2 regions of the Exiguobacterium sp. 17-1 genome follow, and region 2 is predicted to be linked to the other one. Evidence: riboswitches for the same ligand, from Rfam matches in the RefSeq annotation. Region 2 holds a riboswitch; the other holds the start of a gene.
What was found. A riboswitch is a leader RNA that binds a small molecule or an ion and turns the genes downstream of it on or off. The one in region 2 is predicted to bind S-adenosylmethionine.
Positions count from the first base shown of each region.

Region 1: another riboswitch for S-adenosylmethionine. It lies ahead of MUN34_RS00410 (alpha/beta hydrolase); the one in region 2 lies ahead of msrA (peptide-methionine (S)-S-oxide reductase MsrA).

Region 1 covers NZ_JALIGJ010000001.1:66,991-74,425, forward strand. The annotation lists gene MUN34_RS00380 (SDR family NAD(P)-dependent oxidoreductase) at 1-680, opposite strand, end outside; gene MUN34_RS00385 (C40 family peptidase) at 753-1,436, opposite strand; gene rho (transcription termination factor Rho) at 1,811-3,175, shown strand; gene MUN34_RS00395 (type B 50S ribosomal protein L31) at 3,273-3,518, shown strand; gene MUN34_RS00400 (DedA family protein) at 3,554-4,204, opposite strand; gene MUN34_RS00405 (thymidine kinase) at 4,382-5,002, shown strand; gene MUN34_RS00410 (alpha/beta hydrolase) at 5,072-5,830, opposite strand; SAM riboswitch class I at 5,893-5,996, opposite strand; SAM riboswitch class I at 6,245-6,348, shown strand; gene MUN34_RS00415 (methionine ABC transporter ATP-binding protein) at 6,435-7,435, shown strand, end outside.
Region 2 covers NZ_JALIGJ010000004.1:272,919-280,353, reverse strand. The annotation lists gene MUN34_RS12425 (GNAT family N-acetyltransferase) at 1-240, shown strand, start outside; gene MUN34_RS12420 (SH3 domain-containing C40 family peptidase) at 466-3,018, shown strand; gene MUN34_RS12415 (putative quinol monooxygenase) at 3,076-3,369, opposite strand; gene MUN34_RS12410 (M20 metallopeptidase family protein) at 3,447-4,619, shown strand; SAM riboswitch class I at 4,691-4,794, shown strand; gene msrA (peptide-methionine (S)-S-oxide reductase MsrA) at 4,899-5,429, shown strand; gene MUN34_RS12400 (DMT family transporter) at 5,521-6,000, opposite strand; gene MUN34_RS12395 (DMT family transporter) at 6,026-6,454, opposite strand; gene MUN34_RS12390 (NAD(P)H-dependent flavin oxidoreductase) at 6,572-7,435, opposite strand, start outside.

The DNA.
Region 1 (7,435 bases), on a different contig from region 2:
CTGCGACCGGGAATGACAAGCGTTTTTCCCTTCATGTATCCCGTGAAGGAAAGTTGAGCAGTTGTTTTGGCATCCATGATTCCTGGTCGTTTAAACAGCCCGGATGTCGCGAGATCCGCTGTCGTGGCAAAATCAGTATGCGTGGCACCCGGACAAACGGCTGTCACCTGAATATTGTAAGGTGCGAGCTCATCTGCCAAGGCTTCCGAAAAACTGAGCACGTAAGCTTTTGTCGCATAATAGACGCTCATGAAAGGACCGCCATGGAAAGAGGAAGTCGAAGCGATCTGAATAATCCGTCCACTCCCTTGAACTTTCATCCGTCGGGCAAAAGCTTTCGTCAGATGAGTCAGCGCCCGGATGTTGACGTCAATCATGTTCAATTCGCGTGATAAATCCGTTTCGATAAATTCACCATAAAGACCAAAACCGGCGTTATTGATCAAAACATCAACGGGAGTGTGTTCTGTCGCACGTAACAGGGCTTTGATTTGAAGGGATTGCCCGATATCATACGGAAGAACGACGGCAGAGCCGCCTCGTTGTTCAACAAAGTGTTTTGTTTCGAAAAGTTGTTCGACATTTCGGCCGACCAGTAACAGATGATGCCCTTGATCAGCATGCAGATAGGCAAGTTCGCGCCCGATTCCGGCAGAAGCCCCGGTGATTAATACGTTCATGATATGTCCTCCTTGTATAATAGGGTAGAAAAAAAGCGATCGAGCCGATGCTCAACCGCTTGGTTCGTTAAATTATAGGTATGAACCCGCGCCGACAAGGCGTGAACCCCAGTAACCTGATTTGAAGCTTGAGTACTTGACGCCACCTGTTTCTGAGTTGACCATGCTTGATTTGCTTGTCGCCATACCGACGTGTTGAATGCCGCTACCGTGTGAGAAGAAAACAAGATCTCCAGGTTGAACGTTTGAGACACTTACTTTTCTAGAAGAAGAATATTGTGAAGAAGACGTACGTGGCAATGTTTTGCCTGCTGCTTTTTTGTAGACGTAGCTTGTGAAACCAGAGCAGTCAAATCCACGAGTTGTCGTTCCGCCCCATACATAAGGAGTTCCTTTATGTTTAGCTGCTTCGCTTAGAAGGCGTGTACGTGTTGAAGATGAAGTTGTTGATTTTTTAGCCGTTGAAGTAGAAGACTTGTATGTTTTCGTATACTGTGTAGATACATAACGTGTTTTGCCACCGTACGAAATTTTAGTCCAGCTGCCTGATTTACCTTTGTATGTAAATGTTTGGCCTGCGTTTACTTTACCGACGATGCTTGCTTTAGTAGAAGGAGCCGTACGAACACGTAATCCGCTATCTGTGATCTTGACTTTCGTTACTGTAGAAGCTGCCTCAACCTTATCTGTTCCCACTGATGCAAATCCTGAAACCACTAATGCTGCTGTCGCGACCGATGCTAGAAAACGTTTCATATGTGAAATCCTCCATGTCATTTTAAAGTAGTTTTGAAAACCGAGTTATATGATGTATCTCATTAAGTGTTTGTTTAAGCAGTGCACCTTACAACTGTGTAAGTTTTTCTCTGCACGATTATCTTAGCATGCGGATACATGAAAACGTTTTTTCAGTTCCGCTACAAAACATGACGTTTTTGTAACATAACTGCAATAATATACTCGAATATTACAAAGAAGAAATTCCCATTTCTTAAATCACGACGAAATGGATGAAATGTGATACCTTTAATTCACGAAGAATATACACCAAGATCCTTTGCACCATGAATTTGCACCATGAAGATGAAATCCTTTGCTCCTGAATTTATACGAAGAATAGGTGAATGCACATGCCAACTGAGAAAACTGACAAACCAGAACGTTCCTATACACTTGCTCAATTAAGCAACCTGACATTAAAAGATTTATATGAAATCGCAAAAACAAAAAACGTACCACAGTACCGTGAGGCTCGTAAGCGCGAATTGATGTTCAAAATTCTTAAAGCGCAAGCAGAATCCACCGGTCTTTATTTCCTCGAGGGGGTACTCGAAGTTATTCCCGGAAACCCACAGATGCAAAATGATGGCGGCTTCGGCTTCCTTCGTCCTATCAACTATTCGCAATCCTCTGAAGATATCTATATCGCCGCTTCACAAATCCGCCGCTTTAATCTCCGTAACGGAGACGTCGTGACTGGAAAGGTCCGACCGCCAAAAGAGAATGAACGGTTCCAAGGTCTTTTAAGTGTGGAAGCAGTCAATGGAGAAGCGCCGGACACGGCACGGAATCGTCTGTTCTTCCCGGCATTGACGCCGATTTATCCGGATCGCCTGATGCGACTTGAAACAGAACCGCGTCATTTGTCGGTCCGGGTGATGGATATGATTGCGCCGGTCGGGTTTGGCCAACGCGGTTTGATCGTCGCACCGCCTAAAGCCGGTAAGACTTCTCTATTAAAAGAAATCGCGAATTCGATTCAAGTGAATCACCCCGATGTCGAATTGATCATTCTATTGATTGATGAGCGCCCGGAGGAAGTGACGGACATCGAGCGGTCTGTTCCGGGAGCGGATGTCGTCAGTTCGACGTTTGACGAAACACCGGACAACCACGTCCGGATTTCGGAGCTTGTCCTTGAGCGGGCGATGCGTCTCGTCGAACATAAAAAAGATGTCGTTATCTTGATGGATTCGATTACACGTTTGACACGTGCTTACAACTTAACGGTTCCGCAAAGCGGACGAACGTTGTCCGGAGGGATCGATCCGGCCGCTTTCCATAAACCAAAACGCTTTTTCGGAGCCGCCCGGAACATCGAACACGGTGGCAGCCTGACGATTCTCGCGACAGCCCTCGTCGAGACCGGTTCCCGGATGGATGATGTCATCTATGAAGAGTTTAAAGGAACCGGCAACATGGAACTGCATCTAGACCGCAAGTTATCCGAGCGCCGGATCTTCCCGGCCATCGATATCCGGAAATCAGGAACACGGAAAGAAGAGTTGTTGTTACCGAAAGATCAACTCGACGCCCTGTGGACGATCCGCCGGACGATGAACGAGTCAAATGAGTTTGTCGACAGCTTCTTACGCAAGATTCGGGACACGAAAAATAACGAAGAATTTTTTGTTGAACTGAATAAAGAAAAGAAGAAACCCGTCCGGCGCGCGCCTGTTAAACCGCGTGTGACGAAAACCGACACAACGACTTGAAAATAGGTATTGCGGGTCGTGAAAAAATCGTTTAGTATAGGAAGGTAACTTACTCTGGCTCAGCAAATGAACCAGGGCGGAAGGAGAGAAAACAACCATGAAACAAGGAATTCACCCAAACTACAACAAAGTTGTATTTATGGACTCAACTACTGAGTACAAATTCTTGACTGGTTCTACACGTTCTTCGAACGAGACAATCACTTGGGAAGATGGAAACGAGTACCCACTCATCCGTGTGGATGTGTCTTCGGACTCGCACCCATTCTACACTGGTCGTCAAAAGTTCAACGCTGCAGACGGTCGTGTCGATCGCTTCAACAAAAAATACGGCCGCAAGTAATTGCGACTTCAGTATTAAAAAACAGCCTGTCTCCATCACTGGAGCAGGCTGTTTTTGTATAGACAGAACTTAGTACGGTACGCCAGATACGTTCTTAAGACGAAAGAGAGTCCGATTCCACCGGCAGCACCAATCAGATACGGGAGTGTATCCGGATTATTTGCAAAATGTTCCATGAGCAGACTGAAGGAAAAATGACGACCCAGGAAATAACCTGCCCCTAAAAAGATGCTGATCCAAATTAAAGCACCGGTATAAGCATAAGTAACGAAAATCCGGAACGGCATTTTCGAGACACCGGCAAAAAAAGCAGAGAGTTGACGGAGTCCGGGTATGTAATAACCGATAATGAGGACGGTTTTTCCGTAACGTAAAAATCCGGCTTCCGCTTTGAAAATATGTTTTTCAGAAATCCGTAACTTCGGAGCCATTCGATGCAATAATGGCATTCCGAGCTTTAGACCGAGGACATAGCTGATTGTCATACCGATACAGCTGCCGGCATAGGCAGCAAGAATCGTTCCGGCAAGCGGTAAATCACCATGGTGCATCCAGAATCCTGACATGACGAGTAATGTCTCGTCCGGAACAGGAAGACCAACGATTCCGCCGGCCAGCAGAACGGCGAGTCCGAACGCTCCATATTGGTGGAGGACTTCATGTAATATATGATGAATCGGAGTCACCTTCCTTCAAAGAAACTTCTCTTTCAGTGTACAGGAAATACATACCAGTTGAAATGAGAAGATGAAGAAAGTGGGGAATTTGGCACGGGTTTTTGATTTTTAGAAGTCAATCCTTTTTCTCAATTTAGATTCGGGCTATACTCGTTAAAGTGACTAATTTAGAGGACGGTGTTTACGATGATGCATGTGATCAATCAATATGGTTGGATTGAAGTGATTTGTGGAAGCATGTTTTCCGGCAAATCAGAAGAACTGATCCGTCGTGTCAGACGGGCACAGTATGGAAAGTTACCGGTTCAGGTGTTCAAGCCGGCAATCGATGACCGGTACCACGAGGAGCATGTCGTGTCGCACGTCGGCAATTCCGTCATCGCGATTCCGATGGCGACGAGTCGTGATGTCTATGCAGCAGTGGCGGAAGAAACACAAATCGTCGCCATTGACGAAGTTCAATTCTTTGACGACGAAATCGTCGCGGTCATCGAAGCACTGGCTCAAGATGGCAAACGCGTCATTTGTGCAGGACTCGATCAAGACTTTCGGGCGGAGCCATTCGGCAAGATGCCCGAATTGTTGGCACGTGCAGAATTCGTGACGAAATTACAGGCGATTTGTCTGTCGTGCGGAGATCCGGCATCGCGGACACAACGATTGATTGACGGGAAACCCGCAAACTACAATGATCCAATCATTTTGGTCGGGGCGTCTGAATCCTATGAACCACGTTGCCGCCATTGTCATCAAGTACCGGGCAAACCACAACCGTTACAGGAATGGAAAAAACAACAGCAGAATTGAGCATATCCGATTTGAAAAAGCGAACGATTCCTGGCAGTGAGGCCAAAGAATCGTTCGCTTTTTTTTATATCAACCGGTCCGTGTCAACTGGCTGAACTGCTCGACGAATCGTAAGGTTTCCCGAACAATTGTCTTTTGATCATAATCGAGTGTCGCAACATGGTACGAGTCAAGCAGACAATAACTGCGTTTATCCGCTGTGCCAATCGTCCGGTACAAATAATCCGAACAGGTTGGCGGGACGACGTGATCCTCGGCAGAATATAAAATAAGTGTCGGAATTTGAATCGTTGCTAAGTGTGGTCGCGTCTCATCGATGAGTCGCAACAGTTCTGAAGCGCAGACGGCGGGGACAAGATCATAGATGATTTCAAAAGCCGATTGTTTGATATCAGGGACACTTTCCGGAAGATAGACCGGACAATCGGTGAACGACAAGGCTTCGTAAGCAGGGACAGCCAAGGCGGCGTTGATGGTGATGATTCCTGCGACCGGGAGACCTTCAGCGGCGAGCGACAGGGCAAGTGTCGCGCCCATCGATTGTCCGACGATGAAGATTGATTCACACCGTGCGGCCAATTGTTCGAAGCCGTCACGTAAGCTCTGTTTCCAGTCGTCTGCCATCGTCGTTTCGAATTCCCGTACATCCGTCCCGTGACCGTGCAGGCGAGGCGCATAGACGGAGAAGCCATGTTCTGCGAACTGTTCTCCTACAGCCCGAACACTTTGCGGTGTTGCGTTAAAACCATGACAGAGCAAAATGCCGACGGATCCGCGTCCTAAGGAAAAGGCTTCTGCACCCGGTATAACAGGATAAACCATACTCATCATCTCGTCCTCCATTTCAAAAATAAAAACCCGTTTGGCTTTGGACGCAAACGAGTTTCTCGTGTGTATCATCCAAAGCAGCCGCTTTGCTGGTCGGAGCACCTTGCATAGTAGCAGGTTGCCGTGGAGTCCTAGAGCCAGGTCTCTCGTCCACTCTTGATATATCGTATAGGAATTGTCGGATTAATCATTGAGAAGATAATAGCATTGACGGAAATGAATTGTCAAACTCTCTTTAATGGCATCAAAATTTATGCAAGAATCCGGTTTGTCCCGGTACAACAATCGATATGGGTCATATGGTTTATTTTTGAAAATATGGTTGACCTTTAAAAGATCTTTCTGTAGTGTAAAAATTAGTTTTACGACATAAGTTCAACCGGCAACAACACACATACGAATTTCATACCGCAACACTTATCCAGAGAGGTGGAGGGACTGGCCCTACGAAACCTCGGCAACAGACTCATTATGAGCACTGTGCCAATTCCATCAGACAATTGTCTGAGAGATGAGTCGAGTGGATTCTGCCATTGTGCGGATCCAGGTCTCTTCTTGTTTCTTAAGAAGAGACCTTTTTTGTATTTTGAAGGGGGAAAAAGTGGTGATTACATTCAAAAATGTAAAAAAAATCTATGAAACAAATGACCAATCGATCGCTGCGTTGAACGGAGTGGATCTCGAAATCCGAAAAGGCGAAATCTTTGGTGTCATCGGTTTCAGCGGAGCCGGGAAAAGTTCCTTATTACGATGCGTCAACCTGCTCGAACGGCCGACATCCGGCAGCGTGACGGTCGATGGACAAGATTTGACAACCCTCTCGGCGAAGCAGCTGCGGGAGGCAAAACAACATATCGGAATGATCTTTCAGCATTTCAACCTGCTGGATTCGAATACAGTGTTTGCGAATGTCGCAAAACCGCTTGTCTTAAAAGGTGTCAAAAAAGAGGAAGTCAACCGGCGGGTCAGCGAACTACTGGACTTCGTCGATTTGGCAGATAAGGCCGATCATTATCCGGATCAGTTATCGGGCGGACAGAAACAACGGGTCGGAATCGCCCGGGCACTCGCGACCCAGCCGTCGGTCCTGTTGTGTGACGAGGCGACATCCGCCCTCGATCCCCAGACGACGCAACACATATTACGCCTGTTGAAACAGATTAATCAGGAATACGGCATCACGATTTTACTGATTACCCATGAGATGGGTGTCATCCGTGAGATTTGTGACCGTGTCGCCGTCATCGAAGCCGGTCAGCTGATTGAATCGGGTACCGTGTTCGATGTCTTCTCGAATCCACAGACGGCAACGGCAAAAAACTTCGTCCGCTCCGTCATGCAGGATGAAATTCCGGCATCGGTTCAAACCGTCATCGATCAACGGGATGCCGGACATCACATCTACAAAATCAACTTCCTCGGGGCAGGGACGGGGCAACCGCTCTTATCGCAAGTCGCGAAACGGTTTGATGTCGATCTCAACATCCTGCACGGTAGCATCACGGAACTGCAAAACATTCCGTTCGGCAGTCTGCTCGTTGAACTGATCGGCGACGCGACGGAAATCAAACGGGCATTGCATTACATTCATCAGTCGGATGTCGT
Region 2 (7,435 bases):
GCGACATCCGTTGCCGCGTTTTTACTTGAATTCGGATTCGAGAAACTGGAGTTACACCGGATTACAGCAACGTGTGATCCGCGAAACGTCGCTTCCGAACGTGTCCTGCAGAAAGTCGGAATGACAAAAGAAGGACAACTTCGGGAAACGGTGTATCTCGAAGATCATTGGCGTGATTCCCTCATTTACGGCATGCTCGATTGGGAATGGCAAGTTGACCATGAAGATAATCCAAATTGAACTACTTCCATCTACGTTTCGCTTAGAGGTGGGAGTATTCAGATAAACCAGACCGGTGCCTCTCACAAAGGAGGGACCGGTTTTTGCGTTTCCACGCTCCTTGTATCATTTGGGTGATGATTGACTTTTTTTGATATCTTTTTACACCATTAAAAATGAACATGGTAAACTTAGTTTTAATTGGATCAAAAATTAATTTTCTATAGAAATGGAGTTTTATATACGATGCCTCTTTCAAAAAAATGGTTCACGACACTTGCCGCTTCCGTCATGCTGTTCAGTTCTTTCCCGATCAATACGCTTGCAGAGGGTAATGTTTCGCAAACAGTCATCAATGAGCAAACGGAAGTTGCGACCGGCAAACAGTTTACCCAAACCGATACTCCGGTCTTCGAAACGACTGAAAGTACAGAAGCGGTCACTACCCTGCCTGCAACAACCGAAGTCGAGACGTTTGGAGTCGAAGGTCTCTTCACGCGGATTTTGCTGGATGGAGTCTATCGCTTTGTAAAGACAGACCAATTGGCAGATACCCCTACCTATCCGAAAATCGACAGTCAGTATACGAATAAGGTTACAGTCCTTTATTCAACGGCGGATTCGTCAACGGCGACAGCTCAGACATTCGCTCAAAATAAGAAGATTGATACGTATGGTCAAGTGGGTCTCTTCACCCGCATCAAACAGGATACCGGCTATCTGTTCGTCCTGACGGCAGATTTGAGTCCAACTCCTGTTTACTCGGCGACAGGAGAACGGTTCGCCCAACAAAAAACGTCTGTTTATCCAACCGCTGATGCAATCGGAACACCGCTTGCCACGTTAAAACAAAATGATTCCATCAAGACGTTCGGGACGTCAGGTGACTTCACCCGGATCGAGTTGAACGGCTCATATGCTTTCGTCTTAACGGCTCACCTTGGAACGAAACCAGTCGTCGCGTATGCAGCAACCGGCAAAAAGTATATTCAACAGCTTGCGACTGTCTACCCAACCGCTGCGACGACCGGGAAACCGCTTGGAACATTGTCACAAAATCAATTAGTCGATATCTACGGCGTATCCGGTGCCTATACACGCGTCCGGTTAAATGACGTCTACGGATTCGTCTTGACAACCCAGTTAGGAGACGTGGAATTTTTTGCACAAACAGCCCGGCTGTATGTCCAGTCCCCTACTCCAATCCGCCAAGCGCCAAACATGTCCAGTCCCGTCTTAAAAGAGCACCAGACGAATACCTTACTGACCGTATACGGAACGAACGGCGCGTACAGCCGGATTTTATTCCGTGGACAATACGCGTACGTCTTGACGAGTACGCTCGCTCCTTTAAAGGTCTATCCACAGACGGCCCGTTTATATGTTCAGACACCGACGGCGATCCGTTCAGCACCTGACACTTCAAGCTCCGTCTTAACACAGCACCAGACGAACACCCTGCTGACGGTCTATGGAACGAGCGGTGCGTACAGCCGGATTTTGTTCCGCGGACAATATGCGTACGTCTTAACGAATACGCTCGCTACAACAAAAGTTTATGCAAAGACAGGCCTCCGGTATGCGAGTAAACCGACATCGATTTTTAAAGACACGACGGCAAAAACGATTGTCCGCACTATGAAACGAGCAGAACAGATTGACATCTATGGAACAAGCGGCTCGTACACACGGGTCAAAACCGGATCGGTATATGGCTACGTCAAGACAACGGATCTCGTGACGAAAAAGCCGGATTTGTATGATATCACCGGAATCCGTTATGTGCTCGATGATAAAGTGGTCGTTCATCCAAAGGCCAGTCTGACGGGAAAAATCGGTACACTCAAAAAGAATACCCAGCTGTCGGTTTACGGCAAAAGCGGCTACTACACCCGGGTCAAGATCGGGACGACGTTTGGCTTTGTCGACTCGAGCAGACTCGGCTTAAACAAACCGGTCGCACCGTCTAAAGTCGGAACGGTCTTTTATGTTCATTTTGATCAGACCCCGCTGTTTTCAGCTGATGTCGCGTACAGCCGTCCTGCCGGCTACTTAAGCAAAGGAACAAAGTTGATTGGTCTGAAGGCGATTGACGATGATTTCTGGCACGTCCGCCTGCCGAACGGGACGACAGGTTATGTCATCAATCCCTACATCGGAACGACAAAACCGGATATGCGCTACACCCAACAAACAATTAACCGTCAAAAAATCTACACAGTCAAAACAACGACGTCTTATTTTGCGACACCGGTCAGTCCGAAAAGTTCCGGGTTGATCGAGCAGGGAAAACGGGTCTATCCCCGGTACCGGGTCGGCAATTTTTATGTCATTCAGTCCGGCTGGTCCCCTGTCTATCTGCCGGTCAGTGCCGTCACGGTAAAAACGGATACACGGATTGCACAGAAAAACACATCGCGCGGTGAAAAGTTGATTCAAGCAGCGGCCAAACACTTAGGAACACCGTATACATGGGGTTCGCAAACAGCAGCCAACGGCGGGTTTGATTGTTCCGGACTGATTCATTACGCTACGAATGAAGCCGGGAAATACGGCGGGCGGACGAATGTCAGTGGCTACTGGTACGGTGCATTCTTTACGAATCGCCGGACGACGATCAGCAGTGGGAAACGGTCGGATATCGTCTTCTTCGAAAATACGTACACAGATGGACCATCACATATCGGTATCATGCTCGACAATGAATATTTCATTCATGCCGGCGGCTCACAGCTGCAAATCAACTCGATTTATGAACCACGCTGGCGGGAACACTTCCTCGGCTTTAAATCGATGTAAAAACGAAAAGAGGCGTATGGAATCCGAGAGGATCCCATACGCCCTTCTTTCCTTGTTTCAGAATGTCATCTCGACGTATTTCGTCACTTGACGGTCCTCAAGGTATAATTCGATTTGTTCGCGATAGGCTTTATAGTGGTCCGATGCAATGTGGGCCTCAAGTGCTGCCTCATCTTGGTAGACTTCATAGAGCATGAACTGATGTTCATTTTCAATTGATTGATGTAATGTATAACGCAAGCAACCCGGCTCGTTTTGCGCTGCTTTGTAGACCGTACTTAGAATCGGAAAGACTTGATCTGCTAACCCTGCTTTGACTGTAAGAACGGCATTGACGATGATTTCACCCATATGTTGATTCCTCCTCTAATTGATTACCTCTATCTGTACCCGTTTTTACTCAAGACATACCGAAAAGGATGATTTCGATGCAAGAAAATTTATTTACTGCTCTTGATCACTACGAATCCGAGATGATTCGTTTACGCCGTGACTTTCACCGCCATCCGGAACTATCGTTTCAAGAAGTCCGGACGCCTGCTAAAATCGCTGCTTTTTACGATGGACTCGGTATTCCTTACCGTACAAACGTCGGTGGCAGCGGCATCGTCGCCACGCTGACCGGCACCCGTCCCGGAAAAACAATCGCCGTTCGGGCCGATTTTGACGCGTTGCCGTTACAGGAAGAAACAGAATTGTCGTTTCGTTCAATCCATCCCGGTGTCATGCATGCCTGCGGACACGACGGGCATACCGCCATCGTTCTTGGACTCGCCGCTGCTTTTCAGGGCATTCAAGATGAATTAACAGGAACTGTCGTCTTTATCCATCAACACGGCGAAGAAGTCTTTCCAGGTGGTGCCATTCAAATGATCGAGGACGGCTGTCTCGACGGCGTTGATGCGATTTTCGGTACTCACCTCGAAAACGAGCTGCCAGTCGGCTCAATCGGTTATCACAGCGGTCATACGTTATGTGCCATCGATGAATTTGAAATCGTTGTTCATGGTCAAGGCGGTCATGCCCAAGCCCCGCACCGGACGCAGGACGCGCTCGTCGCCGGTGCACAGCTTGTCTGCAATCTTCAGCACCTCGTCAGCCGACGTGTTGACCCGTTCGAACCGGCCATCGTTGCGATCGGTTCTTTCCATGCCGGAACAGCACCAAACATCGTGACCGGTGAAGCCCGGATTGTCGGAGAGATCCGGACGTTCAACGAACAACTCCGTCATCAGTTGCGTCAACAGGTGGATCTCGTCGCCCGGACGACCTGCGCCGGCATCGGCGCTGATTATTCGATTGATTTCACGACCGGTTATCCGTCGCTTTGGAATCATCCGGATGAAACACAGCTCGTCCGGGAAGCGGCCAGCTTTTTACCCGAAGCACAGGTTCGTGAGATGAAACCGATGATGGCAGCGGATGATTTTGCCTATTACCTCGAGCAGATCCCGGGCAGTTACTTCTTCACCGGATCTGCGAAAACAGATGGCCGAACAATTTACCCGCAACACCATCCGAAGTACGAAATCGATGAGCGGGCCTTACTGATTGGAGCGAAAACATTAGGAGCCACGGTTCTTCGCGCTCTACAAACATAAGGATTGACTTTCCACTTTTATGAATGGTATTATCATCCCAATGATAACGAACTTACATCAACTTCATATAACACTTATCAAGAGTGGACCGAGAGATCTGGATCGATGACGTCCCAGCAACCTGCGCACAGCAAGGTGCTACGACCAGCAAAGCGAAAGCTTTGGTTGATAAAAAGCGGCGACTCCTTTTGCAACCAAGCAAAGGAGTCGTTTTCGTTTTCTCGCTGTCAGAAATGAGAGCACTACGGTTCAAGGAACCAAGGGAAAGGGAGAGATGACATGGAAAAAGCAACATTTGCAGGAGGATGTTTCTGGTGCATGGTGACACCATTTGAGGAATTACCGGGGATTCACAGTATCGTATCCGGTTATACAGGAGGACACGTCGACAACCCGACATATGAGCAGGTCAAAACAGGAACGACCGGACATTCCGAAGTCGTCGAGATTACATTTGATCCGGCACTGTTTTCGTACGAACGGTTACTCGAACTGTACTGGCCGCAGACGGATCCGACCGATGCCGGCGGACAATTCCAGGACCGCGGTACACAGTATGCACCGGCGATTTTTTATCATACGGAAGAACAGCGACTTGCAGCGATTGCATCACGTGATGCATTAGCCGCGACAAACCGTTTCAAACAACCAATCGTCACACGAATCGAACCGGCACATGCCTTCTATCCGGCGGAAGAGTACCATCAAAACTTCCACAAAAAAAATCCGGCGCACTACAAAAAAGACCGGAAAGCTTCCGGTCGCGACGCCTTTATTGATGTCGCCTGGAAAGAAGAAGTATCCGTCTGATTCAGCTTCAAAAAGAGATCACCCTTTCACGCACTTTACTAGTAGAAGTGGCGTGAAAGAAATGATCTCTTTTTTTAATACCTTTTTTTCTTCAGGAAATGGCTTTAATGCCTTTCTCTTCCTCCACATCCTCCACGACTTGATACCGTTTCAAGACAAAAATGCCACTCAGCATGACGACCAGGCCGATGATCTGACCGAACGACAAATCGACTTTCGGTAAACCGAACCAGCCAAAGACGTCGACACAGAGCGCAAAACTGAGTTGCGAAATCAAGACGACGGAAATCGCAATTGACGGCCCCAGCAGTTGAATGCCGCGCATGACACAAAACACGACGCCGACGCCGACGAACCCGCCAAACAAATAAAGCGGTTTGACCTCGGTAAGTGCCGAGAGCTCCCCGCCCCGAAAGAAGACCAGTGCAAGCAACGAACCGAGCAATCCTACCAAAAAAACTAACGTCGTCGTCGCCCAGGCACCAAACGCATGACTCATCCGTGCATTCAAAACCGTTTGCAAACTGATCATCATCCCTGCGACGATAGCACAAAACATACCTAATCCCATTCTATTTCCTCCTCACAAGTTCGACTCAGGCAAACGAAAAGATCAAGACGCCCGTCAACATCAAACCGATACCGATCCACTGTCCTTTATTACTGCTCTTTTTAATGACTCCAAACCAGCCGTTCAGATCAATCACAAAAGCGCACAAAATCTGTGCGACGAGCAATAGCGACATCGCCCATGTCATCCCGAGCAATTGAATCGACGTCAGTTCCGTGACGACGACTAAGACGCCGAGTAATCCGCCGCTTGCATACACAAGTGGCAACGTGCGAAACCCGCCGATTTTCCGGTCCCGAACAAATCCGTAAATCAATAAACAGCCGATTAAACCGACGAAATGGACGATGGTCACGGATAACCACGGACCTACCGCGTCACCGAGACGGGCATTAAAGATGCCTTGCAGCGCGATGAATAGTCCGCTAAATAAAGCAAAAATGATTCCTTGCATCTTCATCCTCCTTTTTCTCTAGTTATGAGTAGACCCTATTCTGCCATCTTTTTAAAGGACAAATGTCCTGAAATCAAAAAAAGCCGACCTCATCGGTCAGCTATGCTTGCATTCAAGCTACTGAAGTGCCCGGTACGTCCGTTCGATCCGTCCAAAGGCATCGTCCATCATCCGGTTAAACAGTTCCGCAACGGTCGGAACATCATCAATCAAACCGGAAATGAGACCGGCATTGACATATCCTGCTGTTTCGTCGCCTTCGAGTGCCCCTTTGATATGAAACGATTCGTTCGTCTGTTCCTGAAAGGCAACGAGTGATGTCGGCTGCAGCGCAGCGACATACGGCCCGTTCAACACCCGCCGGACTTGTCCGATTTCTCGGCCAATGATTCGTGTCTCGAGGTCATCTGCCTGCACAAGATGTCTTTTATAGTGCTCATGTACACGAGATTCTTGTGTCGCAATCAACCGGGTTCCGAGTTGCACCCCTTCTGCTCCGAGCATCCAGGCAGCCGCAAGACCACGCCCGTCGCCGATACCACCGGCGGCAAGGACGGGGATCGTGACATGATCCGTGATTTGCGGAATCAAGGTCATCGTCGTCAACTCAAGTGGTGAATTGATACCTGCGGCTTCGACTCCTTCCGCTACCAGCACATCCACTCCGGCCTGCTCGGCTTTAATCGCTTGTTTAACGGACGCGACGACACCAATCGTCTGGATTCCCGCCTCCCGTAACTTCGATAAAAAAGGAGCCGGATTACCGGCTGACAAGGACACGACCGAAATGCGTTCCTCAATTGCTAACTCAATCAACTGTTCGGTATGAGGTGAGACCCGGATGGCGATATTCAAAGCAAAAGGACGCGACGTCAACCGGCGTGTCGCTTCAATCAATCGTTTGACTTCAGCAGGCGTCATCGTCCCGCATCCAATCGTTCCGAGTCCCCCGGCATTCGAGACCGCTCCCGTCAGTTCGGC